Regions from separate parts of the Cryobacterium sp. TMT1-3 genome, predicted to be linked through region 2. Evidence: predicted binding sites of a transcription regulator. Region 2 holds the regulator's gene; each other region holds the start of a gene.
What was found. Region 2 encodes HrcA, which represses chaperone genes, less so after heat shock. Its sites were predicted from a motif close to TTNGCACTCGNNNNNNNCGAGTGCNAA; they were not measured.
Positions count from the first base shown of each region.

Region 1 (9,533 bases), on a different contig from region 2:
GCCGGAATCCCGCCGACATACAGCCACCCGAGCAGCTCCTCCGCATCAGCGAGGCCGTGAACCTCCCGCACGGGCGCCGCGCGCACGAGCGCACCGGTGCGCCACATCGCACCCCACCCGGCGTCGCCGAGCAGCAGGGTGAGCATGTGCGCGACACCGGCCGCGACCGCATCCTGCTCCCAAGCGGTCACCTTGAAGCTCACCCGCCGCGACGCGATGACCGCCAGCAGCAGCGGTGCCCGCAACGGCTTGCCGGCCAGCTTCACCGCCTCAACACCCTCACAAGCGGATGCCGCCACAAACGCCGCTCCCAGCCGCTCGCGCGCCGCGCCGCGCAGCTCCAGCAGTCGCCACGGCCGCAGAGCGCCATGATCGGCGACGCGAGCCGCCGCCGCCACGAGGGGCAGCAGCTCCGCCCGGGTAGGCGCGAGCGACGTCACCCGAGAATAGCTGCGCCGGCCGTTGACGGCCTGGAAGACCGCCGAGGAGCCCACCGCGCTACTTCGCGGGCGTGAAGTTGAGCGAGATCGAGTTCATGCAGTACCGATCGCCAGTGGGGGTGCCGAATCCATCGGGAAAAACGTGCCCCAGGTGCGAGCCGCAGTTCGCGCAGCGCACCTCGGTGCGCACGCTGCCGAGCGAGCGGTCTTCGAGCAATTCGACCGCTTCGGGCCGCACCGATTCGTAGAAGCTCGGCCAGCCGCAGCCGGAATCGAACTTAGTGCCGCTCTGGAACAGTTCGGCGTTACACGCGCCGCAGGTGTAGGTACCGGCACGCTCTTCGTCGAGCAATTCTCCGGTTCCGGGGCGTTCGGTGCCGGCTTCCCGCAGCACCGCGAACTTCTCCGGGCCGAGTTCGGAGCGCCACTCGTCGCTTGACTTCTTGATTGCGTAGTCCATGAAAGAATATCCCTTCGTTCCGGCCGCCCGTTGGCACGAACAGCGTCTACCCAGCCTAAACTCGCGCGGCTGCACGCGCATTCCGGGCCCGGCCGTTTCGCAGTATTTGCACGGCCACCAGCGCGCCCGAGTGCGCCGTTCCGGGCGTGCCGGAGGCAACGTCCAGCCGCCCGCAAATAGGATGAGGCCGGCGGATAACCCGTCGAAAACTTTTCTTGGGGGAGAGATATCAATGAGCGAGAGACCACCGACAATAGAGCCACCCGCCACGACCGCGCCCGCTGCGCCAGCCGAGCTGAGCGACCGCGACCAGGCCGTGCTCGCCTTCGAACGGCAGTGGTGGCGGCACGTCGGCGCCAAGGAGGAGGCCATCCGCGCCACCTTCAGTCTCTCGGCCGCCCGGTACTATCAACTATTGGGGGCTCTGGTCGATTCACCGCTCGCACTGGCCTTTGACCCGATGCTCGTAAAACGGCTGCAGCGGATGCGTTCCGCGCGATCCGAGGCACGCGCCAGTCGTTCGCTTCCCGCCCACGACTAGCACCTGACCGCTTTCCGCCTGCCCGGGATCGTCCGATTCCGAACCCGGCTGGCCAACCAAGGATCCAACCAATATGGCGCGAAAATTTGCGAAAGACCGTTTCGACACCCACACGCATGCCCTCGACCGGGTGGGCGCCCACCGCGCCCCCGGCAAGAGGGGCCGCGCCTGGATCGGGTTCTGGTGGGCGCTCGGCGCGACCGTGCTGCTGATCGTCGTGGGTGTCTTCGGCATCTTCGCGATCAATAATCGCCTCGACTTCACCAATATTCCGGGGCTGTCCTCGGCCAGTTCCACTCCGGTCCCGACCGAAACCGTCATCCCGACCGCCGAACCGACCGTCGACCCGGCGCTGACGGTGAACGTGCTGAATGGTTCCGCGAATGACGGGGTTGCGGCTTCCGTCAGTGACACGCTCGTCGCCGCCGGCTGGGTGGTCAGCGGCACCGGTAACGCCAGTACCGACACCGAACCGGCCACGGTGATCTACTACGCCGATGCGAGCCAGGAAGGGGCAGCTCGCGGCCTCGCCGCCTCGCTGCCCGGCTCGAAGCTCGTGGTCTCGACCGTCTTCGTCGAGTCGGGCGCTGCCCTGACCGTCGTCGTCGGCAACGACTACGTTCTCCCCGCGGGGTGATACACGGTCGAATCTTCTTTCCTAGTGGGCATTTTATAGTTCGTCAAGCCCCTTTCCTTCTGCGGTGACTTCAGTAATATCTGGTTTTGGTCACACATTTTGTTCGGGCAATACCCGCCCGGATCAAGAACGCTCGCCCAAGGTAACTTGCACCCGTAGGTAACTTGCAACAGAAGACTTGCTCTCGGGGATTTGCTGCTCGCATGAAATGACGCAGTCTCTGCGGCAGGGCCCGGAACAGCCAATGGGCCGTGCCGTCGAAATTAAGCAAGGAGTAACACATGGCGAACGGAACCGTTAAATGGTTCAACGCTGAAAAGGGTTTCGGCTTCATCACCGTTGATGGGGGAGGGCAGGACGTCTTCGTTCATTACTCCGCGATTGACATGAGCGGGTACAAGGTGCTCGAAGAAGGCCAGCAGGTCATCTTCGAGGTCGGTGCCGGAGCGAAAGGCCCCCAGGCTGAATCGGTGCGACCGGCCTGACTCACCCCATAATGGGGTCTGTCCCCCACCTCACGCCGCCCGCTGCAACGGGCGGCGTTAGTGTTTAACGGTGACCAAGACAAAGACAGCCCGCCGCAACGCGCCGCGCAGAGCCGCGGGACTGCTCGCCCTGATCGTGCCGGCACTGCTGTTAAGCGGATGCACCGGCGCCATTCCTTCCCCTGCCGCTTCGACGAACGCCCCCGGCTGGACCTCGGGCTACGTCGCCGCTGCGGCCACCGAGACCGCCCCATTGACGGGACTCACCGTGGCGGCCGGATCGTCGGCGCACCCCTCGCTGGCAGCCAAGGTCGACAACCACAGTGCCGCCCGCCCGCAGGTCGCCATCGACCGCACCGACCTTGTATTCGAAGAGCTGGTCGAGGGCGGAATCACCCGGTACGTCGCGGTGTGGCAGTCCAGCATTCCCGACCAGGTCGGCCCGGTGCGGTCGATCCGGCCGATGGACCCCGACATCATTGCCCCGTTCGGTGGCCTCGTGGCCTTCTCGGGCGGTCAGCAACGGTTCGTCGACGCCATGAACGCGACCGGTCAGGTCAGCGCCATCTTCGACTACGACACGACCGGGCTGTTTTCCCGCTCCAAGGCCACGGCCGCCCCGCACAACGTCATCCTCGCCGCTTCCGAATTCGTCAACCGCAATGCCTCCGTCGCACCGCCCGCCCAGCAGTACGCCTATGCGGCCACGCTCGCCGGGGCATCCGCTGTGGTGGACGGCGCGCCGATTTCGGCCATCAACACCCGGTTCTCGAACTCCAGCGCCCGCAGCTGGACCTGGAATGCCGAAGCGGCCGCCTACCTGCGCGCACAGGACGGCGCACCGGACCTCACGGCGGACGGCGCACAGCTCAAAGCCACGAATGTCGTCGTGCTGCGAGTGAACGTCAGCGTTGACCAGAGCATCCCCAAGACCGAGCTCATCGCCTCGGGTGAAGCGTCGATCTCCTCCGGCGGCAAGACCCTGGCCGCCACCTGGAGCAAGACCTCCCAGGGCATGCCGATCCGCCTGGTCGACGCCAACGGAGTGACCATTCGGCTGGCACCGGGCAATACCTGGTTTCAGCTCGTGCCCAACGGTACCGGCTCGGCCGACCTCATTCCCTGACCGTCTGAAGATGGCCGGGCATCACCCCCGATGCTCGCTTGCACTCTCGACCCCAGAGTGCCAGAATCGTTCTAGCACTCTCGTCATCTGAGTGCTAACCCCATCATCGTTTGGAACGTCCGGGAGGGACGAGTTACACATATGGCAAAAATCATTGCATTCAATGAAGAGGCCCGTCGTGGGCTTGAGCGCGGCCTGAACATTCTCGCCGACACCGTCAAGGTCACCCTCGGCCCGCGCGGCCGCAACGTCGTTCTGGAGAAGAAGTGGGGCGCCCCCACGATCACCAACGACGGTGTGTCCATCGCCAAGGAGATCGAGCTCGACGACCCGTACGAGAAGATCGGTGCGGAACTCGTCAAAGAGGTCGCCAAGAAGACGGATGACGTTGCCGGCGACGGTACGACCACCGCAACCGTCCTCGCCCAGGCTCTGGTTCGCGAAGGCCTGCGTAACGTCGCAGCCGGCGCCGACCCGATCAGCCTGAAGCGCGGCATCGAGAAGGCCACGGCAGCTGTCATCGCCGAGCTCATCGCCAGCGCCAAGGAGATCGAAACCAAGGAAGAGATCGCGGCAACCGCGTCCATCTCCGCCGGCGACACCGAAATCGGCGCGATCATCGCCGAGGCCATCGACAAGGTCGGCAAGGAAGGTGTTGTCACCGTTGAGGAGTCGAACACCTTCGGCACCGAGCTCGAGCTCACCGAGGGCATGCGCTTCGACAAGGGCTTCCTGTCGGCATACTTCGTCACCGACCCCGACCGTCAGGAAGCGGTCTTCGAAGACCCCTACATCCTGATCGTCAACTCCAAGGTCTCCAACATCAAGGACCTGCTCCCCATCGTGGACAAGGTCATCCAGACCGGCAAGCAGCTCCTCATCATTGCGGAAGACGTCGACGGTGAGGCCCTGGCCACGCTCGTTGTGAACAAGATCCGTGGCATCTTCAAGTCCGTCGCCGTCAAGGCACCGGGCTTCGGAGACCGTCGCAAGGCTCAGCTGCAGGACATCGCCATCCTCACCGGTGGACAGGTCATCTCGGAAGAGGTCGGCCTCAAGCTCGAGAACGTCACGCTCGACCTGCTTGGTAACGCCCGCAAGGTCGTCATCACCAAGGACGAGACCACGATCGTTGAGGGTGCCGGCGACGTCGAAGCCATCGCCGGTCGCGTCTCGCAGATCCGTGCCGAGATCGAGAACACCGACAGCGACTACGACCGCGAGAAGCTTCAGGAGCGCCTCGCCAAGCTTGCTGGCGGCGTTGCTGTCATCAAGGCCGGAGCCGCAACGGAGGTTGAGCTCAAGGAGCGCAAGCACCGCATCGAAGATGCAGTGCGTAACGCCAAGGCTGCTGTCGAAGAGGGCATCGTCGCCGGTGGTGGCGTTGCACTCATCCAGGCCGGCAAGACCGCATTCGAGAGTAAGGCTGTCCTTGACCTCGTCGGCGACGAGGCAACCGGCGCGAACATCGTGCGTGTTGCCATCGACGCTCCGCTCAAGCAGATCGCGCTCAACGCCGGCATGGAGCCGGGCGTTGTCGCCGACAAGGTGCGCAACCTGCCCGTCGGATGGGGCCTCAACGCCGCCACCGGCGAGTACGTCGACATGATCGCTGCCGGCATCAATGACCCGGTGAAGGTCACCCGCTCCGCGCTGCTCAACGCCGCGTCGATTGCCGGACTGTTCCTCACCACCGAGGCCGTTGTTGCCGACAAGCCCGAGAAGAACTCGGCTCCGGCCGGCGACCCCTCGGGTGGCATGGACTTCTAAGTCCCGCCAGTTAGCTCCACACAAGTGGGCGTCTCCTTCGGGAGGCGCCCACTTTTTTCACCCGCCACCGAGCCGTGAGTCTCTGTCACTGAGCCGTGAGTTTCGGTCCATTTTCGCCGCCGAATTTCGGCTGGAAACTCACGGCTCGGCGGTCTCAAGCGTGCAGATCTCACGGCTCGGCGACAGGGCGCCGTTGGCGAGCACAAGCGGATGCCGCCCCTCGGCAGGTCAGCGCATGCTGCGGCGTGCTTTCATGAGTTCGACCATGGTCGTGAAGCCGTCCGCCGGGCAGCGTCATCCTTGCGACGTAGCGCAGAGCGACTCCGGACTGACGACCGCGCGGCAGTGATCCGGCAGGCTGACATTATGAAGAAGATCCAACTCCTCCCCGTTCTTACCACCGCAGCGTTGACCACCCTCGCACTCACCGGGTGTTCCAACATCGCCGACCAAGTGCAGCGCGAGAAATCGCTCGAATTCGCGTCCGTACCGATCCTCACCGAGGAGTGGGACCAGTCGGCGGACTGGCTGCCCGCCGATGCGACCCGGATTTCCGTCCGGGAAGCGGCATCAGGCACAGGCCCGGCGATCCTGGCGGCGACGACCGATGCCGAGCTCGATCCGGCGCAGTGCGCGGAGACCGACCGGCAGTCGGCGCCGACCTATTCCGCGGACTGGGCACCGGATGATGTCTACGTCGACCGCATCTTCGCCTGCGGTGACTGGGCCGTGATCGAAACTGACAGCGGCTGGTACGGGTGGACACCGAACGATCCCGACGAGAAGGCAGAGTCGCCGACACCATGACCACATCCTGTCCTGCGGCTACGGTTGAGTCATGATCCGCAGCCTCTCCCGCCCGCAACTCGTGGTGGATGCCGCGGTCGCCGTGATCGCGGTCCTTACGCGCAGCGTGCTGGGCTATGACTCTGCGGTGGTGTTCTGGGTGACCGTCGGCATGGCCGGTGCCGTGTTCCTCCGGAGGCTCAGCCCCGGCCTCGCCCTCGCACTGGCCTGGTGCACGGTGGCCGTGCAGCTCTGGGCGTCGTTGCCGCCGGACATCGCCAACGCCGCCGTACTTCCGGTGCTGTATGCCACGGCGGCCTACGGCTCGCGACCCGTCAGATGGCTCGGGCTAGCCTCGGTTCCGGTTGGCGCGCTGACCGCAACCGTGTACGTGCTGTACCTGCAGTCCAGCGGCCTCACCGGGTTCGTGGACCTCGTGCTGCAGGTGCGCACCGGCGAAGCCTTCCAGCGTGGTGCCCCTGGGGTGATCGGTTTCGTCTCTGCCGTGGCCCTGTTCGGGCTGAGCTGGGTTCTCGGACTGCTCGTGGCCACCTGGCGCACCGCGCGGGAGGGCCGGTCGGCTCTCCGTTCAGCGGCGGCCGAGCAGGCGGAGGCGCGGCGCGAAGTGGCCGTGGAGCAGGAGCGCACCCGCATCGCTCGCGATATGCACGACGTGGTGGCGCATTCCCTCGCCGTCGTCATCGCCCAGGCCGACGGCGGCCGGTACGCGCGTGCCGCCAATCCCGAGGCAGCGGATGACGCCTTCCGCACCATCGCAAACACGGCCCGGTCAGCCCTCGCCGACGTCCGCGTGTTGCTGGGGCAGCTGAGGTCCAACCCGGATTCTGCGTCCGGCGGCGACGGAACCAGTGCGCCAGTGATGGCGGCACCACAGCCGACCCTGGCCGACCTCGACCGGCTCGTCGACCAGTTCCGTGCCTCCGGACTCACGGTGAAGCGTAGCGAAACCGGGCCAGCTGCGCAGCTCGGCGCGGGCCACCAGCTCGTGATCTACCGCATCGTGCAGGAATCGCTCACCAACGTGCTCCGTCACGGCGACGCCGCGCGCACCGTGGCCGTCAGCTTCAGCTGGCAGGACGACGCACTCACCGTCACGATCGATAGTGGGCTGCTCGTGCCCCGCGACACCGGCGCGGCACCGAACGGGCACGGCATCGACGGTATGCGCGAGCGGGCGGTGTTGGCCGGCGGGTCTTTCGCGGCGAGCGAGATCGGTGATCGATTCGTCGTGTGCCTGACTCTTCCGCCGCTAACTGCAGCGCCTCCGCTCTGCCGAGAGGCGGTGTCCGAATGACCGCTCCCATCCGTGTCGCCCTGGTCGACGACCAGGCGCTGTTCCGCGCCGGACTCCGACTGCTCATCTCGTCGCAGGCCGATCTCGAGTGTGTGGGCGAAGCCGGGAACGGGGCCGACGGCATCCGCTTGGTGGAAACTGCCCGGCCTGATGTGGTGCTCATGGATATTCGGATGCCGGTCATGGACGGCATCGAAGCCACCACACGCATCGTCGACGCGTCGGTCGCGGCAGGCGGGGGCGGCCCCCGCATCGTCGTGCTCACCACGTTCGACCTCGACGAAGCGGCCGCTCGGGCCATTCGCGGGGGAGCCAGCGGATTCGTGCTCAAAGACGCCGACCCGGAGTTTCTGCTCGCGGCGATCCGCACCGTGCACGCGGGCTCGTCCGTCATCGCCGCCGCTCAGATCATCGAGCTCTTCGAACATTTCGACGCGAAGCGGATGCCCCCGGTCCCGCCGGCCGCTTACACCCGGCTCACCCCGCGCGAACAGGAGATCTTTGCGCTCGCCGCGCGGGGACTGAGCAATGCCGAGATAGCGGCGGCCGAGTTTCTCAGCGAGGCGACCGTGAAGACCCACATCAGCCGCACCCTAGCCAAACTCGAGCTGCGCGATCGCGTGCAGCTGGTCGTCTACGCCTACGAGAACTCGCTCATCGCCTGACCGGCCGGTCATCCCTGCGATGTAGCAAGACCATCCTTCGGCCGGACTCGCTGACGAGGTCGGTTCTCCAGACTGGAAGACATGAAACCTTTAACCACCGACCTCGGCCTCGTCGCCCGGGTGGCCTCCCTGCACAAGTCCTACGGGGCCACCAACACCCGCGTGAACGCGCTCACCGACGTGAGTGTCGGAATTCGGCGCGGCGACTTCACCGCCATCATGGGACCGAGCGGGTCGGGCAAGTCGACGCTGATGCACATCATGGCCGGCCTCGACACGGCGAGCAGCGGATCGGTGTGGCTCGGCGATACCGATATCTCCCATCTAGACGATTCCAGCCTCACCGTGTTGCGCCGCCGACGGGTCGGATTCATCTTCCAGTCATTCAACCTGGTGCCCACCCTCGACATCAGCGGGAACATTCTCTTGCCTTTCGAACTGGACGGCCGCGCGCCGTCAGTCGACGAGCGAGCCTGGATCGACCGGCTGATCGCGGTGCTCGGACTCACCGATCGTCAGCGGCACCGCCCCCATGAGCTCTCCGGCGGGCAGCAGCAGCGCGTGGCGATCGCCCGGGCCCTCGCGACCCGCCCCGACCTGGTGTTCGCCGACGAGCCCACCGGCAACCTTGACTCCCGCACCTCACGCGAAGTACTCACGTTGCTCCAGACGGCGAGCCGGGAGTACGGGCAGAGCATCGCCATGGTCACCCACGACCCGGTCGCGGCCAGCTACGCCGATCGCATCATCCTGCTGAATGACGGCCGAATCGTGGACGACCGCGGCCGATCGACCGCCGAACAGATCAGCACGATCATGCTCGGCATGGAAGCCCGGTCGTGAACCGCACACGGCACACCCTGCGCGAGCATGCGCCGAGCATCCTGGTGGCGGGCCTGTCGACGGCGTTCGGTGTCAGCCTGATCTCCATCACCGGTGTTCTCGCCGAGGTGATCGGCAATTCCGGGCTCAACAGCGCCACGCTCACGTTCATCCTGTCGTTTATCGCGGCCGTCTTCATCGTCATCGCGCTCTATGTCGGGGCCCTGGTCACCGCGAACACCTTTGCCACCATCATCGCCGGCCGGGTGCGCACGATTGCCCTGCTGCGGCTGATCGGTGCCAGCGCGGCCATGCAGCGCCGCGCTGTGACCCGCGAAGGTTTCACGGTGGGTGTGGCCGGAGCCTTCGTGGGCGGCATCGTCGGCGTGCTGTTTCCTATTCTCGTGGTCTCGGTCGGGGTGCAGTCCGGTGCGATCCCACCCGGAACCTACAGCTACCTCAGTGCCCAGATGCTGCTGCCGGTCG
Region 1 covers NZ_SOFW01000007.1:60,874-70,406, reverse strand. Annotated here, with positions in the region: gene E3O25_RS03295 (nitroreductase family protein) at 1-494, opposite strand, end outside; gene msrB (peptide-methionine (R)-S-oxide reductase MsrB) at 499-900, opposite strand; gene E3O25_RS03285 (DUF3263 domain-containing protein) at 1,133-1,441, shown strand; gene E3O25_RS03280 (LytR C-terminal domain-containing protein) at 1,515-2,078, shown strand; gene E3O25_RS03275 (cold-shock protein) at 2,360-2,563, shown strand; gene E3O25_RS03270 (DUF3048 domain-containing protein) at 2,634-3,689, shown strand; gene groL (chaperonin GroEL) at 3,831-5,459, shown strand; gene E3O25_RS03260 (hypothetical protein) at 5,826-6,266, shown strand; gene E3O25_RS03255 (sensor histidine kinase) at 6,298-7,560, shown strand; gene E3O25_RS03250 (response regulator transcription factor) at 7,557-8,225, shown strand; gene E3O25_RS03245 (ABC transporter ATP-binding protein) at 8,307-9,068, shown strand; gene E3O25_RS03240 (ABC transporter permease) at 9,065-9,533, shown strand, end outside.
Region 1: groL (chaperonin GroEL) is a predicted target of HrcA. The motif match lies at 3,761-3,787, and genes of this name have one in related genera.

Region 2 (9,533 bases):
GGTGTTGGGCTGCCCAAAACGTGGGCGTGCACGTGGAACACGGTCTGGCCGGCGGCGGCCCCGGTGTTGAAAACCAGGCGGAACTGCCCGTTGGTGCGCTCGGCGGCAATCTGCTCGGCCACGGCGACGAGTTGGGCGAGCAGGGCGGGGTTGCCGGCGGCAAGGTCGACGACGTTGTGGTACTGCGGGTCTTTGGTGGTGACCACGACGTGCACGGGGGCTTTCGGTGCGATGTCGAGGAACGCGATGATGTTTTCGGTCTCGGCCACGATCGTCGCCGGAATCTCCCGCGCGATGATTCGACTGAAAATGGACGGCTCGGCGCCAGAAGAAGACATGCCTCTATCTTAAGCGGCGCTGTCAGCGGCTCGCACTACCAGCGGCCGAGCGTCGCATTGAGAATCGCGAGTGCTGCCGGACCGGCGGTCGACGTGCGCAGCACGGTGTCACCGAGGCGCACCTGACTGGCACCGGCTTGCTCGAGCAGCAGCAGTTCAGCCGGGGAGATTCCACCTTCCGGGCCGACGACGAGCAGAATGTCACGGTCGTCGGTGGGCGCAGCCACCTCGGTGAGGCGAGCGGATGCGGTCGGGTCGAGCAGCAGCATCCGTGTGGTGCCGGCGAGCACGGCGAGTTGTTTGGTGCTCACCAGCGGGGCGACGTCGGGCAGCCAGGCTCGAATGGATTGTTTGCTGGCCTCGCGCACGATGCTGCTCCACCGTTCGTGGCCCTTGGCGATCTTTTGGCCCTCCCACCTGGTGATGGAGCGGGCGGCCGACCACGGGATAACGCCGTCGACGCCGAGTTCGGTGGCAGCCTGAATGGCGAGTTCGTCACGGTCGCCCTTGGCCAGGGCCTGCACCAATCGGATGCGCGGCGCCGCCGCCGGCGTCTCGCTCGCGTCGTTGACGCGCAGGGTCAACGACGCAGCCTCCGCCGTCAATACCGTACCGTCGAGCAGCAACCCGGCCCCATTGCCCACGCGGAGCCGATCCCCGGGACGCACCCGGCTGACCGTCACCGCGTGGCGCGCCTCGGCACCGTCGACAGAAACGACCTGCCCCGGGCGGCACTCGATCGTGCGCAGCGATTCCTGCAGGTAGAAATGTGCCATTTAGCCGAGGAACCGGTCGCGCAGCTTGGCGAACAGGCCCTGCTGGTACTGGCTCAGGGTGGGTGCCGGGGCGGCGTAGCGCGCCGCGAACTGCTCGATCAAGTCGCGTTCCTTGTGGTCGAGTTTGCTCGGTGTGACCACGTGGATACCGATCTTGAGGTCGCCACGGCCGCTGCCACGCAACTTGGTGATGCCGCGGTCCTTGATCGTGAGCACCTCGGAACTCTGCGCACCGGGGCGGATCTCCACCTCGATATCACCGTCGAGGGCCTTCACGGTGACGCTCGTGCCGAGAATGGCGCTGGTCATGGGCACGTCGAGCGAGCACATGAGGTCGTCGCCGTCGCGGCTGAACACGTCGTGATGGCGCACCTTCATCTCGAGGTACAGGTCGCCGTTCGGACCGGCAGCCGGGCCGGCCTCGCCACTGCCGGGCATCTGCAGGCGCAGGCCGGTGTCGACTCCGGCCGGAATGTCGACCGGAACCGTGCGGCGGGCGCGCACACGGCCCTGGCCGGAGCACGTCATGCACGGTGTGGCGATGATGGTGCCGTAGCCGCGGCAGGAACCGCACGGGCTCGACGTCATGACGTTGCCGAGCAGGGAGCGCACGGCGCGCTGGATACTGCCGGTGCCGTGGCAGATGTCGCAGGTGATCGGTTGGGTGCCGGGGGCGCAGCAGGAGCCCTGGCAGGTGGCGCAGACGATCGCGGTGTCGACCTCGATGTCCCGGTGCGTGCCGAAGATGACCTCGTCCAGGTCGAGTTCCACCCGGATGAGGGCGTCCTGGCCGCGTTCGCGGCGGGAGCGCGGGCCGCGACTGCCGCCGCCTCCACCACCGAAGAAGGTCTCGAAGATGTCACCGAAGTTGCCGAAGTTCTGCCCGTCGAAGCCGCCGTTCTGGCCGCCCTGGTCATACTTCTGGCGTTGTTTCGCGTCGCTCAGCACGTCATAGGCGTGCGTGATGCTTTTGAACCGTTCCGACGCCTCGGCGCCGGGGTTGACGTCGGGATGCAGTTCGCGGGCGAGGCGACGGTACGCCTTCTTGATTTGATCGGTGGTCGCGTCGCGGTCAACGCCAAGCGCTTCGTAGTGGTCAGCCAAAGGTGGCTCTCCTTGAGGATGTTGTTCGAATTGGGTCGGTGCCGCAGCGCGGCCAGGAAAAATCTAGGTCTCGCCCAGCAGGCGGGAGAGGTAACGGGCGACGGCGCGCACCGCCGCCATATTGTTGGAGTAATCCATGCGGGTGGGTCCGAGCACGCCGAGTCTGGCGAGGTTGCCGTTTGCGGTGTAGCCGCTGGTGAGCACGCTCGCCTCCGGCAGTCCAAAGGCGGCATTTTCGCGGCCGATGCTCACCGAGACACCGTGCTGGTCGGTCTCCATTTCGCCGAACAGTCGCAATAGCACCACCTGCTCCTCGATCGCCTCGAGCACCGGATAGATGCTGCCGGAGAAGTCGTCTTCGGTGCGCACGAGATTCGCGGCCCCGGCCATGACGAGCTTGTCCTGGCGGTTCGCACCGACCTGGTCGGCGAGGGTCTTGGTGATCAGGTCGACGATCGGCTGCAGTGCCGGAGAACCTGGCCAGACGCTCGCGGCGAGAGCCACGCTGGCTTCGGCCATGCCGAGCCCGACAACCGCGACATTTAGCCGCGCACGCACCTCGCCGAGCGTCTGCTCGTCGAGCGCGCGCGGCAGGTCGATCACCCGCTGCTCCACCCCGCCGGAATCGGTGATCAACACCGACAGGATCCGCGTCTCGGTCAGCGGGACGAACTCGATGTGACGCACCTTGGCCCGGGACAGTGAAGGGTACTGCACGAGCGCGACCTGGTGCGTGAGCTGCGACAGCAGGCGCACGCTGCGCACGAGTACCTCGTCGAGGTCGGCGGAGTGGCCGAGAAAGGTTTCGATCGCCTGACGCTGGGCCGGCGTGAGCGGGCGCAGGTCGGCGAGGTGGTCAACGAAAACCCGGTAGCCCTTGTCGGTGGGGATGCGCCCGGACGAGGTGTGCGGCGCCGCGATCAGCTCTTCTTCTTCGAGCAGAGCCATGTCGTTGCGAATGGTGGCGGCGGAGACACCGAAGGAGTGCCGATCGACGATGGATTTGGACCCGACGGGTTCGCGGGACGCGACGTAGTCCTGCACGATGACGCGCAGAACATCGAGGCCACGGTCGGAAACCACTGTGCCCGCCTTCCTGATTTTCGGGGTACTGCTGCACACGAGCGGATGCCCACCCCCGCGCGCGCCGGTGGGCACGCTGGGACGCAGGATTGTCGGCACGTCGTTGGCACTCGCATCCGCTGACTGCTAAGTGTATCGCGACCGGCCGGGTATCGACTGAGCGCGCCCATTGCCAGAAACCGGAAGCGAGCGTTTAATTGCCGCTATACGCTCCCACCGCTTTGAGCGAAAGGCACGATCATGAGCGACCCACAGGCACAACCCCCCGGCGATTCCAGCAATCGTGATCCCAACTACCGTGAGCCCACTGTCGGCCAACCGCCGTATGGCCAACAACCTGGCGGCGGCCCGTACTCCAACCCCGTCGTAGCGGCACCCGTTTCAGAGGGCGACGATCGCCTGTGGGCGTCGCTGGCCCACCTCGGCGGCATCCTGAGTTTTCTGCCGTCCCTGATCATCTGGTTGGTCTTCAAGGACCGCGGTCGTCTCACCAACACGGAGGCTAAGGAGGCGCTGAACTTTCAGATCACCCTGTTGATCGCCTACGCTGCAATCACCGTGGGATCGACGTTCCTGGCCCTCGTCACCTTCGGGATCGGCGGACTCCTCGTGGGCCTCGGCTGGATCGTCTGGCTGGCCGGGGTTATCTTTTCGATCCTGGGGTTTCTGAAGGCCAAGGACGGTCAGAATTACCGATACCCGTTCGCCCTGCGCCTGATCAAATAGGCCTGATCACGTAGCCGCCCAGCGACGTGGGAACGGCGGGACGATTAGTCTGGAGGTCACTGGCACTGCCGTGCCAGTGACCGGGCCGAACACAGGAGACCCCATGTCTGAGCAGAACCCGTACCAGTCAACCCCCGCCAATCCGATGAGCCCGGCTGACGAGAAACTCTGGGCGACGCTGATCCACGTCGGGGGCATCATCTTCAGCTTTCTGCCGGCGCTGATCGGTTACCTCGTGCTGCGCGATCGCGGACCGTTCATTCGCGCGCACACCGCTACGGCGCTGAACTTTCATATCTCGTACTACATCTACGCGGCCGTGCTGGTTCCCATCACCGTCATCACGCTCGGCATCGGCGGCATCCTGTATGCACCGCTCGCCATCGTCGCCCTCGTGTTCATGATTCTGGCCGCGCTCGCCGCCAACCGCGGCGAAGGCTACAGCTACCCGCTCACAATCAAGTTTGTCAGCTGAGCCACTTCGTCAGCTGAGGCACGTTTGTCGATTGAGGCTGACTCCAGTCAGTAGATCGACGCTCTAGTCACTGAGCCGCCGCACCACAGCGTCGGCCAGGAGCCGTCCGCGCAGGGTCAATTCGATCGTCCCGGCGAGAGCAGCCTGGGCATTGACAAGGTCGTCGGCAATGAGGCCGGCGACCTCACGGCGACCGGCCGTCGACAGTGAGGCTACCGGAATGCCGGTGCGGATGCGGCTCTGCAGCAGGATGCGTTCAAGCTCGCGGGTCGGCGCGTCGAGTGTTTCGCGTCCGGCGGCCGGAGAGAGGCCGGCCACTATACGCTCGGCGTAGGCGGCCGGATGCTTGACATTCCACCAGCGCACGCCGCCGACATGGCTGTGTGCGCCGGGACCGACGCCCCACCAGTCCTGGCCGGTCCAGTAGGCGAGGTTGTGCCGAGACCGGTGAGCGTTGCTCGTGGCCCAATTGCTGACCTCATACCAGTCGTAACCGGCGGCATTGAGCAGTTCATCGGCCAGTTCATAGAAGTCGGCCTGCTGGTCGTCGTCGGTCGGGGCGATCTCGCCACGGCGAATCTGCCTGGCGAGCTTGGTGCCGTCCTCGACGATGAGGGAGTATGCGCTCAGGTGGTCGGGCTTGAGGTCGATCGCCTGCTCGAGGCTGGTGCGCCAGTTCGCGAGCGACTCCCCCGGCGTGCCATAGATGAGGTCGAGGCTCACGTCGAGGCCGACGGCGCGGGCCCACTCCACCACGAGCGGCACGCGCTCCGGGTCGTGGGTGCGTTCGAGGGTCGCGAGCACGTGCGGCACGGCCGACTGCATGCCGAAGGACACCCGGGTGAAGCCGGCATCGGCGAGGGCGTGCAGGTAGGCGGCGTCGACCGAGTCCGGGTTCGCCTCTGTGGTGACTTCGGCACCATCCTGCAGGCCCCACTGGTCCCGCACGGCGCTGAGCATCTTCACGAGGTCGGTCACCGGCAGCAGCGTTGGGGTGCCGCCGCCGAAGAACACCGTCGCCACCTCACGGTCCGGCACGCCCGACGCGGTAAGGATACGGCCGGCGGCCTCCACCTCGAGCACGGCCTGGCTGGCATAGTCGCTCTGCTTGACGCCGCGCAATTCCGTCGCGGTGTAGGTGTTGAAATCGCAGTAGCCGCAGCGCACCCGGCAGAACGGCACGTGCAGGTAGACGCCGAAATCGCGTTCGGCCGCGTGGACGGCTGCTGACGCGGGAAGGAGGCCGTCGTCGGGTGCGGGATCGCCGACGGGGTGGGGTCCGGCCATGGGTGGTGCTCCAGTACGTTGAATTCAGTTGGTGATGGCGCCGCTATTAGATGGCACCAGCGGGGTGCAGGGCGCGCAGGTAGAGCCTGGTGAATTTGGCCTGCTGAAAGCGCAGCACCGGCCAGGCCAGGCGGTAATACCAGGTGCTCGCCCGCGAGAACGAGCGGATGGTCAGCCAGACCGAGTCATCCTCTCGATGCTCGACGATGAAGGATTCCTCGCCGCTTTCCGGATGGCCGGCCATGGTGCCGTAGGCGAACCCGATGCGGGTGGCCTCGTCGATCACGTACACGACGCGCACGGGTGCGGTGACCTGGAACAGCCACAGCTTCATTCTCAGGGTCGCCGTCATGCCGTTGGCGATGTAGGGGGTGCCGTCCTCGGCGAAGGTCGCCTCGTTGACCGGATGCTGCTGGCCGGCCGCCGGCGTACCGTCCGGCTGGAAGGTCACCGGGGTGTACTGCACGCCGGTGCCGTTTTCCAGGTCGGTCACCTCCATGCCACTGCCGCGTTGGATTCCCCACGTCATCAGCAGTTTCGTGGCCGCTTCGAAGCGTTCCTGCGAACTGCCGAGCTTGACGCTCTGTTCCATCGGCCGGTAGCCCTTGGGCGGGTAGCTCATCAGATCGGGCGCGAGCGTGCCGCCGATTGCGGCATAGCTGACGGCGGCGTCGGTGAAGGTGGCCCTGCGCATCTGCTCTACTTCTTGTCTTTCGTCTCGATATCGCCGCTCAGCGCAGCGATGAAAGCTTCCTGGGGAACTTCGACCCGGCCGACCATTTTCATGCGCTTCTTACCCTCTTTCTGCTTCTCCAGCAGCTTGCGTTTGCGTGAAATGTCACCACCGTAGCACTTGGCGAGCACGTCCTTGCGCATCGCCGAAATGCTCTCGCGGGCGATGATATGGGCGCCGATCGCGGCCTGGATGGGCACCTCGAACTGTTGGCGGGGAATCAGTTTGCGCAGACGACCGGTCATCAGAGCGCCGTAGGCGTAGGCCTTGTCACGGTGCACGATGGCGCTGAAGGCGTCGACCTGCTCACCCTGCAGCAGGATGTCGACCTTGACCAGGTCGGCTTCCTGCTCGCCCGAGGGCTCGTAGTCGAGCGAGGCGTAGCCCGCGGTGCGGCCCTTGAGCATGTCGAAGAAGTCGAACACGATCTCACCGAGCGGCATCGAGTAGCGAATCTCGACCCGGTCTTCGCCGAGGTATTCCATGCCGAGCAGGGTGCCGCGGCGGCCCTGGCAGAGTTCCATGATGACGCCGACATAGTCTTTGGGCGCGAGGATCGCTGCCTTGACCATGGGCTCGAGCACCTTGGCGATCTTGCCGGTGGGGTACTCGCTCGGGTTGGTCACCGTGATGGTGCGTTTGTCGTCGGTGGTGACTTCGTAGGGCACACTCGGCGCGGTCGTGATCAGGTCGATGTTGAATTCACGCTCGAGGCGTTCTGTGATGATCTCAAGGTGCAGCAGGCCGAGAAATCCGCAGCGAAAGCCGAACCCGAGGGCGACGGATGTCTCCGGCTCGTACCCGAGACTGGCATCAGAGAGCTTGAGCTTGTCGAGGGCCTCGCGCAGCGCCGGATAGTCGCTGCCGTCGATCGGATACAGACCGGAGAAGACCATGGGCTGCGGTTCGTCATAGCCGGGCAGCGCGTCGGTCGCCGGGCGCACCGCGGTCGTGATGGTGTCGCCGACCTTGGACTGCCGCACGTCTTTCACACCGGTGATCAGGTAGCCGACCTCGCCGACCTTCAGGCCCTTGCTCTCGACCGGTTCCGGCGAGATGACGCCGATCTCGAGGATCTCGTGGGTCGCCTTGGTCGACATCATCTGGATTTTCTCGTGGGCCTTGAGGTGGCCGTCGATCATGCGCACGTAGGTGACGACGCCGCGGTAGCTGTCGTAGACCGAGTCGAAGATCATGGCGCGGGCGGCGGCATCCGGGTTGCCCTTCGGTGCCGGAATCATGGTCGTAGCGAGGTTGAGCAGTTCCTCGACCCCCGCGCCGGTCTTGCCGGAAACGCGCAGCACGTCCTCGGGGCGACCACCGATGAGGCTCGCCAGTTCGCGGGCATATTTCTCAGGGTCGGCGGCGGGCAGGTCGATCTTGTTGAGCACCGGAATAATCGTGAGGTCGTTCTCGAGGGCGAGGTAGAGGTTGGCGAGGGTTTGGGCTTCGATGCCCTGGGCCGCGTCGACCAGCAGGATGGCGCCCTCGCAGGCGGCGAGGCTGCGGGAAACCTCGTAGGTGAAGTCGACGTGCCCGGGGGTGTCGATCATGTTGAGCGCGTACGTGACGCCGTCGAGCTCCCACGGCATGCGCACAGCCTGGCTCTTGATCGTGATGCCGCGTTCACGCTCGATGTCCATGCGGTCCAGGTACTGGGCTCGCATGGAACGCTCGTCGACGACGCCGGTGATCTGCAGCATGCGGTCGGCGAGCGTCGACTTGCCATGGTCGATGTGGGCGATGATGCAAAAGTTGCGGATGAACTCGGGGGCCGTGGCGGCCGGTTCCAGCGCGTGAAGGGCTCTCGGTGACATAGTTCGTCTATTCTTCCATGCTCCGGCGGTTGGCAGTCCCCGTGCGTTACCCGAGGTCGTCGCGGGTGCGCTGCTGACGAGCGCGAGCGGCGGCATCCGTCGTCAGGGCAATCGTTCGAGCATAGGCGGCGCGGGCGCTCTGGAATTGGCCGGCCTGGGCGAGCAGGTAGGCCCGGGTGGCCCAAGCCGGCTGAAAGTCGTCGGCGCCCTCGATGCGCTCGAGCGCCTGCAAAGCGGCTTCGGCACCGTCGACGTCGCTGATGGCGACGCACAGGGCGACGTGGGCGCCGAGTGTCGTCGCGAGATAGAGCGCCTCACCGCCGAGCGAATTAACCTCGCGCGATGCCGCCGTCTGCCAGACGATGGCGTAGGCACCGTAAATGGCTTCCAGAACGGGCGGCAGGCGCCAGGCAAGCTCGGAGCGTTCGGGGATCCTGAACGGGACGCGAGCGGCGCGGACCCGCCGTTTTGCCCGTACCAACCGCTGGGCCAGGGCGGTCGGCGACAGGTGGAACACCGCAGCGATCCGCGCCGAGTCCATGCCGAGCACGCCGAGGGGAACCTGGCGGCGCGGCGCGGCCGATTTCCAGAGATCGCGCAGGCGATTGCGAGCCACCGTCACCAGCCAGCCTTTCGGATTGTCAGGAATGCCCGTCTGAGGCCAGGACTTGAGCGCCTGTTCGAAAGCATCGGAGAGGGCGTCTTCGGCGGCGGGGATGTCGCCGGTGGGTGCGGCGAGCACGGCGAGCAGGCGCCCGTAGGAGGCGCGGGCCACCTGCTCGGCCCGCGCCTGGGCATCCGTCCGGCTGATCAGGCCTCAGCTGTCTCGTTGACCTGGCTGTGCCTCGCACCTTCGCGGAAAATGATGGCAGAGGGGAGGATCTCAACGGCCCCATACTGGGCGCCCGGGCACCTCTCGGCCCAGCCGATGGCCGCGTCGAGGTCGGGCACATCAATGACAAAGGTTCCGTTGAGGCGTTCCTTGGTGTCAATGAACGCGCCGTCCTGCACCAGCAGGGAACCGTCACGCACCGAGATGGTGGTTGCGTGGGCGACCGGCTGCAAGATGTCTGCGGAGACGAGCACCCCGGCGGCATCGAGCGACTTCGCCCAGGCGTCAAAGGCCGCGCGGCCCCACTCCATGGCTTCGTCGCTGACCTCGGCGTCGCCGGCTTCTTGGCTCATGACGAGCAG
Region 2 covers NZ_SOFW01000022.1:47,609-57,141, forward strand. Annotated here, with positions in the region: gene E3O25_RS07425 (HIT domain-containing protein) at 1-338, opposite strand, end outside; gene E3O25_RS07430 (16S rRNA (uracil(1498)-N(3))-methyltransferase) at 374-1,114, opposite strand; gene dnaJ (molecular chaperone DnaJ) at 1,115-2,218, opposite strand; gene hrcA (heat-inducible transcriptional repressor HrcA) at 2,282-3,301, opposite strand; gene E3O25_RS07445 (DUF4870 domain-containing protein) at 3,542-4,027, shown strand; gene E3O25_RS07450 (DUF4870 domain-containing protein) at 4,131-4,502, shown strand; gene hemW (radical SAM family heme chaperone HemW) at 4,566-5,789, opposite strand; gene E3O25_RS07460 (DUF1990 family protein) at 5,836-6,483, opposite strand; gene lepA (translation elongation factor 4) at 6,489-8,339, opposite strand; gene E3O25_RS07470 (sigma factor) at 8,386-9,114, opposite strand; gene E3O25_RS07475 (YciI family protein) at 9,150-9,533, opposite strand, start outside.

Region 3 (9,533 bases), on a different contig from region 2:
CCTCGGCGAAGGTACCCGCAACACGGTGAGCTTCTTCGACCAGTTCGTCAACCGATTCTTTAACGGCCTGAACTTCGGCCTGTTGCTGGCCCTCGCGGCAATCGGCGTGTCGCTGATCTTCGGCACCACCGGGCTGAGCAACTTTGCCCACGCCGAGTTGATCACCTTCGGCGCGCTGATGACGCTGGTGTTCTCGGTCACCCTGGGACTGCCGGTCTGGCTCGCCATTTTGATCGCCATCGCGCTCAGCGGCGCCCTCGGGTACAGCCTCGATGCGGTGCTCTGGAAACCACTGCGCCGTAAGGGCGTGGCGGTGATCCCCCTCATGATCGTGAGCATCGGACTCTCGCTCGCCCTGCGCTACCTGTACCAATACTTCTTCGGCGGCAGCACGAGTCAGCTCCCGGGCGCCGGCATGGCCGATCTCAAGTTCGGCCCGATCTCGCTCTCTCCCATCGACCTCGCGAGCATGGGCATCAGCATCGTGGTACTGCTCGCCGTGGCCTACTTTCTACTGCGCACCCGCATCGGCAAGGCCACCCGCGCCGTGTCCGACAACCCGAGCCTGGCCTCGGCGAGCGGCATCGACGTTGACAACGTCATTCGCATCGTCTGGGTGGTCGGCGCGGCCCTCGCCGGACTCAGCGGCGTGCTTTGGGCCTACTTCCGCCCCGGTGTCAGCTGGGACATGGGCTTTCAGATGCTGCTGCTGGTCTTCGCTGCCGTCACTCTCGGCGGTCTCGGCACCGCCTTCGGTGCCCTCGTCGGCTCTCTCATCGTCGGGCTCTTCGTTGAGCTGTCGACGCTCTGGCTTCCGTCCGACATGAAAATCGTCGGCGCCCTCGTCATTTTGATCCTCGTGCTGCTGTTTCGACCACAGGGCATTCTGGGTCGCAAAGAAAGAATTGGTTAGGGGTTCACATGGACTGGGGAGCAATCTTCAACAACGCCGCCGTCGAGCTGATCAGCCCGACCACGGCCGCCTACGCACTGGCCGCCCTCGGGCTCGCCGTGCACTTCGGTTACACCGGCCTGCTGAACTTCGGCCAGGCCGGGTTCATGGCCCTCGGCGCCTACGGTTATGCCATTTCTATTCTGACCTTCGGGTTTCCCGTCTGGGGTGCCTTTCTGGTCGGCGTCGGGGCATCCGTTGTCTTCGCGCTGATTTTGGGTATTCCGACGCTGCGACTGCGCGCTGACTATCTCGCGATCGTCACAATCGCGGCCGCCGAGATCGTGCGACTGTTGTTCACGACGAACACCTTCGCCTCGGTCACCGGTTCGGCCAACGGCCTCAGCGGTTACAAGAACGAATTTGCGGCGCTGAACCCGCTCGCAGATGGTACTTACGGCTTCGGCCCGTTCACCAACAACGCCTACGACACCTGGCTGCGCATCGTGGCCTGGTCGATCGTGATTCTCGCGGCTCTGCTGGTCTGGCAGATCATGCGCAGCCCCTGGGGCCGAGTCATTAAGGGTATCCGTGAAGACGAAGACGCGGTGCGCGCCCTTGGCAAGAACGTCTACGCCTACAAGATGCAGTCGCTCATCTTCGGTGGCGTGCTCGGCACCATCGCCGGCATGATCTTCGCCCTGCCGCGAGCGGTCGTACCGTCGAACTACCAGACGACGCTGACCTTTTTCATCTACGCCATACTGCTGCTCGGCGGGGCTGCGACGGTGCTCGGTCCCATCATCGGTTCGATGATCTTCTGGGTGCTGCTGTCCTTCTTCTCCGGTTTCATCGCCCGCGCCGTTGAGGCGGGCTGGTTGCCGTTCATGACGGCGATCCAGGGCGGTCAGCTGCGCTTCATCCTGGTGGGAGTGGCGATCATGTTAATCGTCATCTTCAGACCGCAAGGCATCTTCGGCAATAAGAAGGAGTTGGCTTTTGTCCGCTAACGCTGTCCCTCTCGATTCCGCGGCTCCGCTCGAGCCGCCCGTCCCCACCAAGAAGCCGGTCAAGACGACCGGGCTGCACATCGGTGAGGCTGAACCCGGCTGCGCCAAGGTCGACCCTATTCTCGTCGTCGACAACGTGCGACGCACGTTCGGTGGTCTCACCGCAGTGGATGTCGCCCACGTCGAGGTTCCGCGCGGCGCGATCACCGCGCTGATCGGCCCCAACGGCGCCGGCAAGACCACCCTGTTCAATCTGCTGACCGGCTTCGACAAGCCCGACGACGGCAAATGGACCTTCGATGGCCGCTCCCTCGCCGGTGTTCCCGCTTATCGGGTAGCCCGGATGGGCCAGATTCGCACCTTTCAGCTGACCAAAGCCCTCGGGCTGCTCACCGTGATGGACAACATGCTGCTCGGCGCCAAGGGCCAGACCGGCGAGAACATGTTCCGCGCCCTGATGCCGTTCCTCTGGCGCAACCAGGAAGAGGAGAATCGGGCCAAGGCCATTGATCTGCTCACCCGGTTCAAGCTCGACACCAAGAAAGACGACTACGCGGCGAGCCTCTCCGGCGGTCAGCGCAAGCTGCTCGAAATGGCGCGGGCGCTCATGAGCGACCCAACCCTGGTGATGCTCGACGAACCGATGGCCGGGGTCAACCCGGCACTGACCCAGTCGCTGCTCGACCACATTCTCAACCTCAAGTCGCAGGGCATGACCGTTTTGTTCGTGGAGCACGATATGCACATGGTGCGGCACATCGCCGACTGGGTGATCGTGATGGCCGAGGGCAAGGTGGTCGCCGAGGGCGACCCTCACGAGGTCATGAAAAACCCGGCCGTGATCGACGCCTACCTCGGGTCGCACCACGACGAGGACATCGGCGAAGACCTGAACACCGAGACCGAGAACGTGTCAGCCATAAAGGAGTTGCTCGATGACGAACGCTGAACCGCTGGCCGCTCCGGCGCCCACTGAGACCCGGGAGGCGGTGGTCGAGGTCAAGAACGTCACGGCCGGCTACGTCACCGGTGTGAACATTCTCAATTCCTGCTCGCTGACCGCCTACGCCGGCGAGCTGATCGGCATCATCGGCCCGAACGGCGCCGGCAAATCGACGCTGCTCAAGTCGATCTTCGGCCAGGTGAAGGTACGCGACGGCGACATTCTGCTGCGCGGCAAGAACATCACCAATCTCAAGGCCAACAAGCTCGTCGCGCAGGGCGTGGGCTTCGTTCCGCAGAACAACAACGTGTTTCCCACCCTGACCATTCGCGAAAACCTCGAGATGGGCATCTTTCTCAAGCCCAGGGGACTCGTCGAGCGGCTCGAATTCGTCACCGAGATTTTTCCCGAGCTGAGCAAACGGATGTCGCAGCGCGCCGGGTCGCTCTCGGGCGGTGAACGCCAGATGGTGGCCATGAGTCGAGCGCTCATGATGGGCCCGCACGTGCTGCTGCTCGATGAGCCGAGCGCCGGCCTCTCCCCGGTGCGCCAGGACGAAGCCTTTCTGCGGGTGAAAGAGATCAACAAGGCCGGCGTGACCACGATCATGGTGGAGCAGAACGCTCGTCGTTGCCTGCAAATCTGTGACCGCGGCTATGTGCTCGATCAGGGCCGGGATGCCTACACCGGCACCGGACGTGAGCTTTTGAACGACCCCAAGGTGATCGGCCTGTACCTCGGAACCCTCGGGCAGGACTAGCACCCGCATCAGCTGTATCAGCCCGTGGCGGCGTCCGACACTCTCTCGGACGCCGCTTCTGTGTGTGGGATTGCTGAGCGGATGCCGGCGGCCGGCTCAGCGCATCCGCTCGCGTGAATGGACGGGGTACGCAGAAGGGCCCCGACCGAAGTCGGGGCCCTTCACTCATTCAGCTAAGCGGTGGAGCTAGTTGATGCGCGCGTACTTGTTGGTGGCGTCGAACTCGTAGATGCCGATGCTGGCGCCGGTCGGGTCGCCATTCTCGTCGAACGTGATCGGGCCGGAGAAGCCGTCGTAATTGATCTGATCGCCGGCTTTCAGGGCTGCAGCAGCCTCGGCGAAGTCGGTAACCTTGCTGCCATCACCGGTTCCGCCGGAGACCTGACGCAGGTAGCTCGCAATGGATTCACCCGACACGTCGTTGGCCGCGTAGGCGGCCAGGGCAATCAAAATCACGGCGTCGTAGGATTCCGCGGCGTAGCTGTAGTCCGTCAGCGTCGGGTCGACCTCGAGGAGGCGGGTGGTGAAGTCACCGAGCGAGGCGGTGTCGAGGCCGGGCAGCGTACCCTTGGAGCCCTCGATAAGGCCGGGTGCGAAGTCGGAGCTGTAGTCGGCGACGTTTCCGTCGACGAAGTACAGCTTGTCGCCGGGGAAACCGGAACCGACGAGCGCCGGGACGATGACCTTGGCCTGGTCGAACGTGACAAGCGCGATCGCGTCGGGATCTGCCGCGGTAACTTCAGCGATCTGCGAGGCGAAGTTGGAATCGCCCTCATTGAACAGCGAGGTCGCTACGACTTCGCCGCCAGCCGCCTCGAACGCGTCGCTGGTGTACTTGGCCAGGCCGGTTCCGTAGGCATCGTTCAGCACGATCAGGCCGAGGGTGGCGTTGCCGTCATCAGCGATCTGGGTGCCGAGCACTTCGCCCTGCAAGACGTCGGACGGAGCCGTACGCCAGTACAGGCCCTTGTCGTCATAGGTCGTGAAGGCGTCCGAGGTGTTGGCCGGGGAGAACTGCACGACGCCGGCGCCGGTGATCTGGTCGATCACGGTCTTGGAGACACCCGAGGAGGCCGCACCGATGATCGCCGAGACGTTCTTCGACAGCAGGTCGGTCACGGAGACGGTGGCGGTGTCGGTCGTGGTGTCGCCCGAGTCACGCAACGTGACATCGACCGTGATGCCGAGGTCGGCCTCGTTGATGTCCCTCACAGCGAGCTGAACGCCGGCTTCTTCGGGCGGTCCGAGGAAGGCCAGTCCACCACTCTGCGGGAGGATGGTGCCGATGTTCAGAGTCAGATCCCGATCACCGGCCTCCACCGTCTGGAAATCCGCGGTCTCCGCCGCCGACGGTGCCGCAGAATCACTGGGCTCGGTCGCTGCTCCATTGCTGCAGCCGGTGAGCACGAGTGCGCTCACTCCGACCAGTGCGATACCGGTAACGAGGGTACGAACTGAGCGGGAGGCCGAGGCCTTCGCGAATACGCTCATGTTGCTCCTTGATAGTTGAAGAGGGGTAAGTCTGGTCAGCCGATTGACTGCCGTGGTGACAGAGTAGGGAATCAAGGACCGAGAAACCTACCTGTGCGTGTTACAACCGTGTAAAGCGACCAAATCGTTACGAACGGCGGCCAGTGATCCCCTGATAATCAATGATTTGCTTCTCACTCAGGGCGAGCACACACTCGCCCCAGGAAACGCACACAACGCTGCCGGAAATCACCCGGAGCCAGCCCGCTTCGAGCGACGCACCCCCGTCGTCGCCGGTGATGACGGCGGCCAGGGCCGCCGTGACAACCCCGTCGTAGGCTTCCGCGCCGCCGTCGGTGCCGGTCAGGCCCGGGTCGGCAGTTTTCAGCCGGGCTGTGAATGCCTCATCAGCGGCAAGCGGCGTGCCGCCGTTGGCGAAGGTGCCGAGGGCAACGGTGGCGGCGTTGCCAACGGAGTTTTCAGCATCCGTCGGCAAGGCCGTTGTCGCGTCCCACAGCACGAGGTCGACACCGCGTGCCACCAGGTCGGCGTAGGCGGCGGCGAGGTCGCCGGCGGAGTTGCGGTGAATGAGCTGCACGGGCTGAGTGGGGACGGCCTGTTCGGCGAGGATATCGCGCACGGCCAGTTCGGTGCCCGCCACCTGGGCGGCGCCGCTCACGGCGTTGTCACCGGTCATCGGGAACAGGGTGCCGATGACGAGCGTTCCGTCGCCCGAGGGGGCTGTCGTCGCGGCCATCGTCGGGGTCGAAGTCGGTGTGGCACCCGATGTGCCCGTGCATCCGGTGAGGACGAGGGTGCCAAGTAGGGCGGCGACGATGAGCGGGCGACGGGGCATCTGGATCCTTTAGTGCGGGGGCTGTTCTTTTAGAATATCGACGCTCAGGCCGGCTCGAGGGCGCTTCGGCGTGGAGCGCGACCCGAGACCACCATGTCGACCGTCAAAATGACCAAGGCCACCCAGACCAGACCGAAGCCGATCCAGCGTTCGACCGGCATCGCCTCGTTCAGCACGAATACGCCGACGAGAAACTGAATGACGGGCGCGACGAACTGGATGAGTCCGAGCACCGTCAGCGGCAGGCGCCGGGCTGCGGCGGCAAAGAGCAGGAGGGGAACCGCGGTGATCACACCGGCCGCGAGCAACCCGACCGTGTGCAGGGGCGAGACCGTGCCGAAGGTGAGGCCGGAAATGCCCGAGACGACCAACAGTTGCACGACGGCGACCGGGGCGAGCCAGGCCGTTTCGAGGGTGAGGCCGGTCACGGCGTCGACGTTCGGGCCGACGCGCTTCTTGATCAGGCCGTAGAACCCGAAGGAGAACGCGAGAATCAGCGAGATCCAGGGCAGCGAGCCGTAGCCGACAGCGAGAACGACGACGGCGAGAAGACTGATGCCGATGGCGATCCACTGCAGTCGACGCAGGTGTTCGCGCAGCACGAAGACGCCAAGCAACACGGTGACGATGGGGTTGATGAAGTAGCCGAGGGCCGCTTCGACGACGTGCCCGCTAGTCGCGGCGATCACGTAGGTCTGCCAGTTGATGAAGATGAACACCCCGGCCAGGCCCATCGTCCAGACCAGGCGCGGCTGCCTGAGTGCCCGCCCGAGCACGCCCCAGGTGCGGGTGACCGTGATGATCAGGGCGCAGAACACGAGCGAGAACAGCACCCGCCAGGCCACGATTTCAAAGGCACCGGACGGGGCCAGCAGCAGAAAGTACAGGGGCAGCACACCCCAGAGAGCGTAGGCGAGGCCGCCGAACCCGAGACCTGTGCGGTGCGTGGCGCGAGCCGCCGTCTCGGCTGGTGCGGCGGCATCCGTCATGGGTTATCTCCTGCGCTACACGAAATGGGCAAACAAAAAACTCCCGGATGGCCAAGCCATCCGGGAGTTTCAGTCTAGAGACTAGTTTCAGACTCGAGACTACGAAGTGAAGAACCTACTTAGCGCACGACCACGGCGAGCACGTCGCGAGCGGAGAGCACCAGAAGGTCGTCGCCACCGAACTTGACCTCGGTTCCGCCGTACTTGGAGTAGATGACCTTGTCGCCGACGGCGATGTCGAGGGGAACGCGGTTGCCGTTGTCGTCAATACGGCCGGGGCCGACGGCAACAACTTCGCCCTCCTGGGGCTTTTCCTTCGCGGTGTCAGGAATGACCAGACCTGATGCGGTGGTCTGCTCGGCATCGACCTGCTTGATGACGATGCGATCCTCGAGCGGCTTGATGGAGACCGACACGGTTGACCTCTTTCTAAGATTTGGGTTAGCAGACTCACAGCGAGAGTGCCAAGTGAAGTTTAGGGGGCTTCTGGCACTCACGCAACGTGAGTGCCAGAACGGGGTCATTTTGGTAGCGTTGCAGCATGGATCGAACCGAACTCGTTGAGCTGCTCTCCCCCGCGAGTTTGCGGCTGCTGGACTCCCTGCCGCCCTATGACAGCACCGGTGACGTGCTGAAACTCGTGAGCGATCTGCGCAAGGCCGGGCACGCCCCCGGGCTGGTCTCGGCCGTGCTCAGCCAGTCCCGGCTGCGGGCGAAGGCGTCGGCCAAGTTCGGAGAATTCGCCGAGCGGATGCTGTTCACCGAGGCCGGCCTGGAGCAGGCGACCCGGTTGCGCGTCGCCGCACTGCACGCCGGCCGGTTCGCCGGACTCGCAGCTGCCCTCGGCCACCCGCCGCGGGTCGCCGACCTTGGCTGCGGCATAGGCGGCGACGCGATGGCCCTCGCCGCGATGGACCTGCCGGTCGTCGCCGTCGACGCTGACGAGGTCACGGCCACCGTGGCGAGTTTCAACCTCGCGCCGTTTCCCAACGCGTCGGCGCTTCAGGCCGACGCGGAGACCGTGCATCTGGCCGATTTCGATGCGGTCTGGCTCGACCCGGCGCGCCGCACGAGCGGCCACAGCAACACAACACGGCTCACCCGCTCCGAGGACTATTCGCCCTCGCTGGACTTCGCCTATCTGCTGGCGAGCCGACTGCCGCTCGGCATGAAGCTTGGGCCCGGCCACGACCGCGACCAAATTCCGGTCGACGCCGAGGCCCAATGGGTCTCGGTGGACGGCCAGCTGGTGGAGATGGGTCTGTGGTTTGGCGCGCTCGCCCGCCCGGGCATCCGTCGGTCGGCACTGCTCCTGACCGAGGGGGGCGCGCACGAACTGACCGCCGGCGCCGACAGCGACGACGCCCCGGTGGGCGAACTCGGCAGCTACGTGTACGAACCGGACGGCGCGGTGATCCGAGCACGCCTGATCGGCGACCTGGCCCGCTCGCTCGACGCCCGGATGCTGAGCGAGTCAATCGCCTACCTGACCAATGACACACTCACGCCCACGCCGTTCGCGAGCGCGTTCCGGGTGCTGGAAACCCTGCCCTTCGACGAGAAGAAGCTGCGGCTAGCGCTGCTCGAGCGCCGCATCGGCACGCTTGAGATCAAGAAGCGCGGCGTGGCTGTGGACCCGGCTACACTGCGCACCCGGCTGAAGCTCAAGGGGCCGGAAGCCGCGACCCTGATCCTGACGCGCGTGGCCGGGCAGCGGATGGCACTGCTCGTGGAGCGGGTGCGCTAACTCCGAAAGCTGCGTGCATAACCGCGGAGATTCGTTGCCGAACACCCCCGCATCGCCCCAATCCGCCCGGTTTCCCGGTGAATATCCGCAGTTCGGTACGGAACCGGCTAGAGCAACGGCAGCATGATCTGGCTGATATAGACGACCCAGCCGGCCGCGAGCAGAACCCCGACCAGGCCGCTCACCAGGCCACTCAACCAGAGCGTGCGCGCCCGGTGCTCGGTGCTGCGTGCAATGAGCGCGAGGGTGATCGCGCTGAGCGCGATCGGCAGTCCGAACACCCCGATCACGCCGAGGACGACCCCGCCCAGACCGCAGACCACCGACGCGAGCGAGAGCCGGCGGCGGCCGGTGATGCGCGCGACCTCGGCCTCGTTGTAGGTGTAGGGCACGAACTCGGTCGGAGCGGTCACCGTCGACGCCCAGTCCAGCTGGCTGCCGGGCGGCGCCGGGGCGCGCGTATAACCCAGCTGCGCCGAGGCACCGTCCGGCTGGTGGGGTGTGGTCATGGCTGTCCTCTGGCCTGAAGCCGCTCTCGCTCAGGCCGGCCGGTCGAATCTGACCGGGGATGGATCGGGTTCGGGTTAGAGGGAGTTGAAACTGGACGAGGTGGCAGCCCCGCTGACCAGGATCGCGATGAAGATGCCGACGAAGATGATCCCGCTGACGATGCCCAGGTAGCCCAGGATCAAACCCCACAGGGCCAGACCGTAGCCCTTTTCACCGGTCTTCTTGATCTGACTCATCGCCATGTGCCCGGTGATGACCGCTACCAGCGAGACGAAGAATGCGCTCACGAGCGAGATGATCGCCAGAACGTTGTATTTGTCTTGCGCGTTCTGCTGCCCGTACGGGTTCTGCCCGTA
Region 3 covers NZ_SOFW01000030.1:203,542-213,074, forward strand. Annotated here, with positions in the region: gene E3O25_RS09935 (branched-chain amino acid ABC transporter permease) at 1-913, shown strand, start outside; gene E3O25_RS09940 (branched-chain amino acid ABC transporter permease) at 922-1,902, shown strand; gene E3O25_RS09945 (ABC transporter ATP-binding protein) at 1,976-2,851, shown strand; gene E3O25_RS09950 (ABC transporter ATP-binding protein) at 2,838-3,605, shown strand; gene E3O25_RS09955 (ABC transporter substrate-binding protein) at 3,792-5,096, opposite strand; gene E3O25_RS09960 (ABC transporter substrate-binding protein) at 5,224-5,931, opposite strand; gene rarD (EamA family transporter RarD) at 5,976-6,920, opposite strand; gene groES (co-chaperone GroES) at 7,040-7,336, opposite strand; gene E3O25_RS09975 (class I SAM-dependent methyltransferase) at 7,462-8,667, shown strand; gene E3O25_RS09980 (hypothetical protein) at 8,775-9,176, opposite strand; gene E3O25_RS09985 (DUF4190 domain-containing protein) at 9,252-9,533, opposite strand, start outside.
Region 3: groES (co-chaperone GroES) is a predicted target of HrcA. The motif match lies at 7,407-7,433, and genes of this name have one in related genera.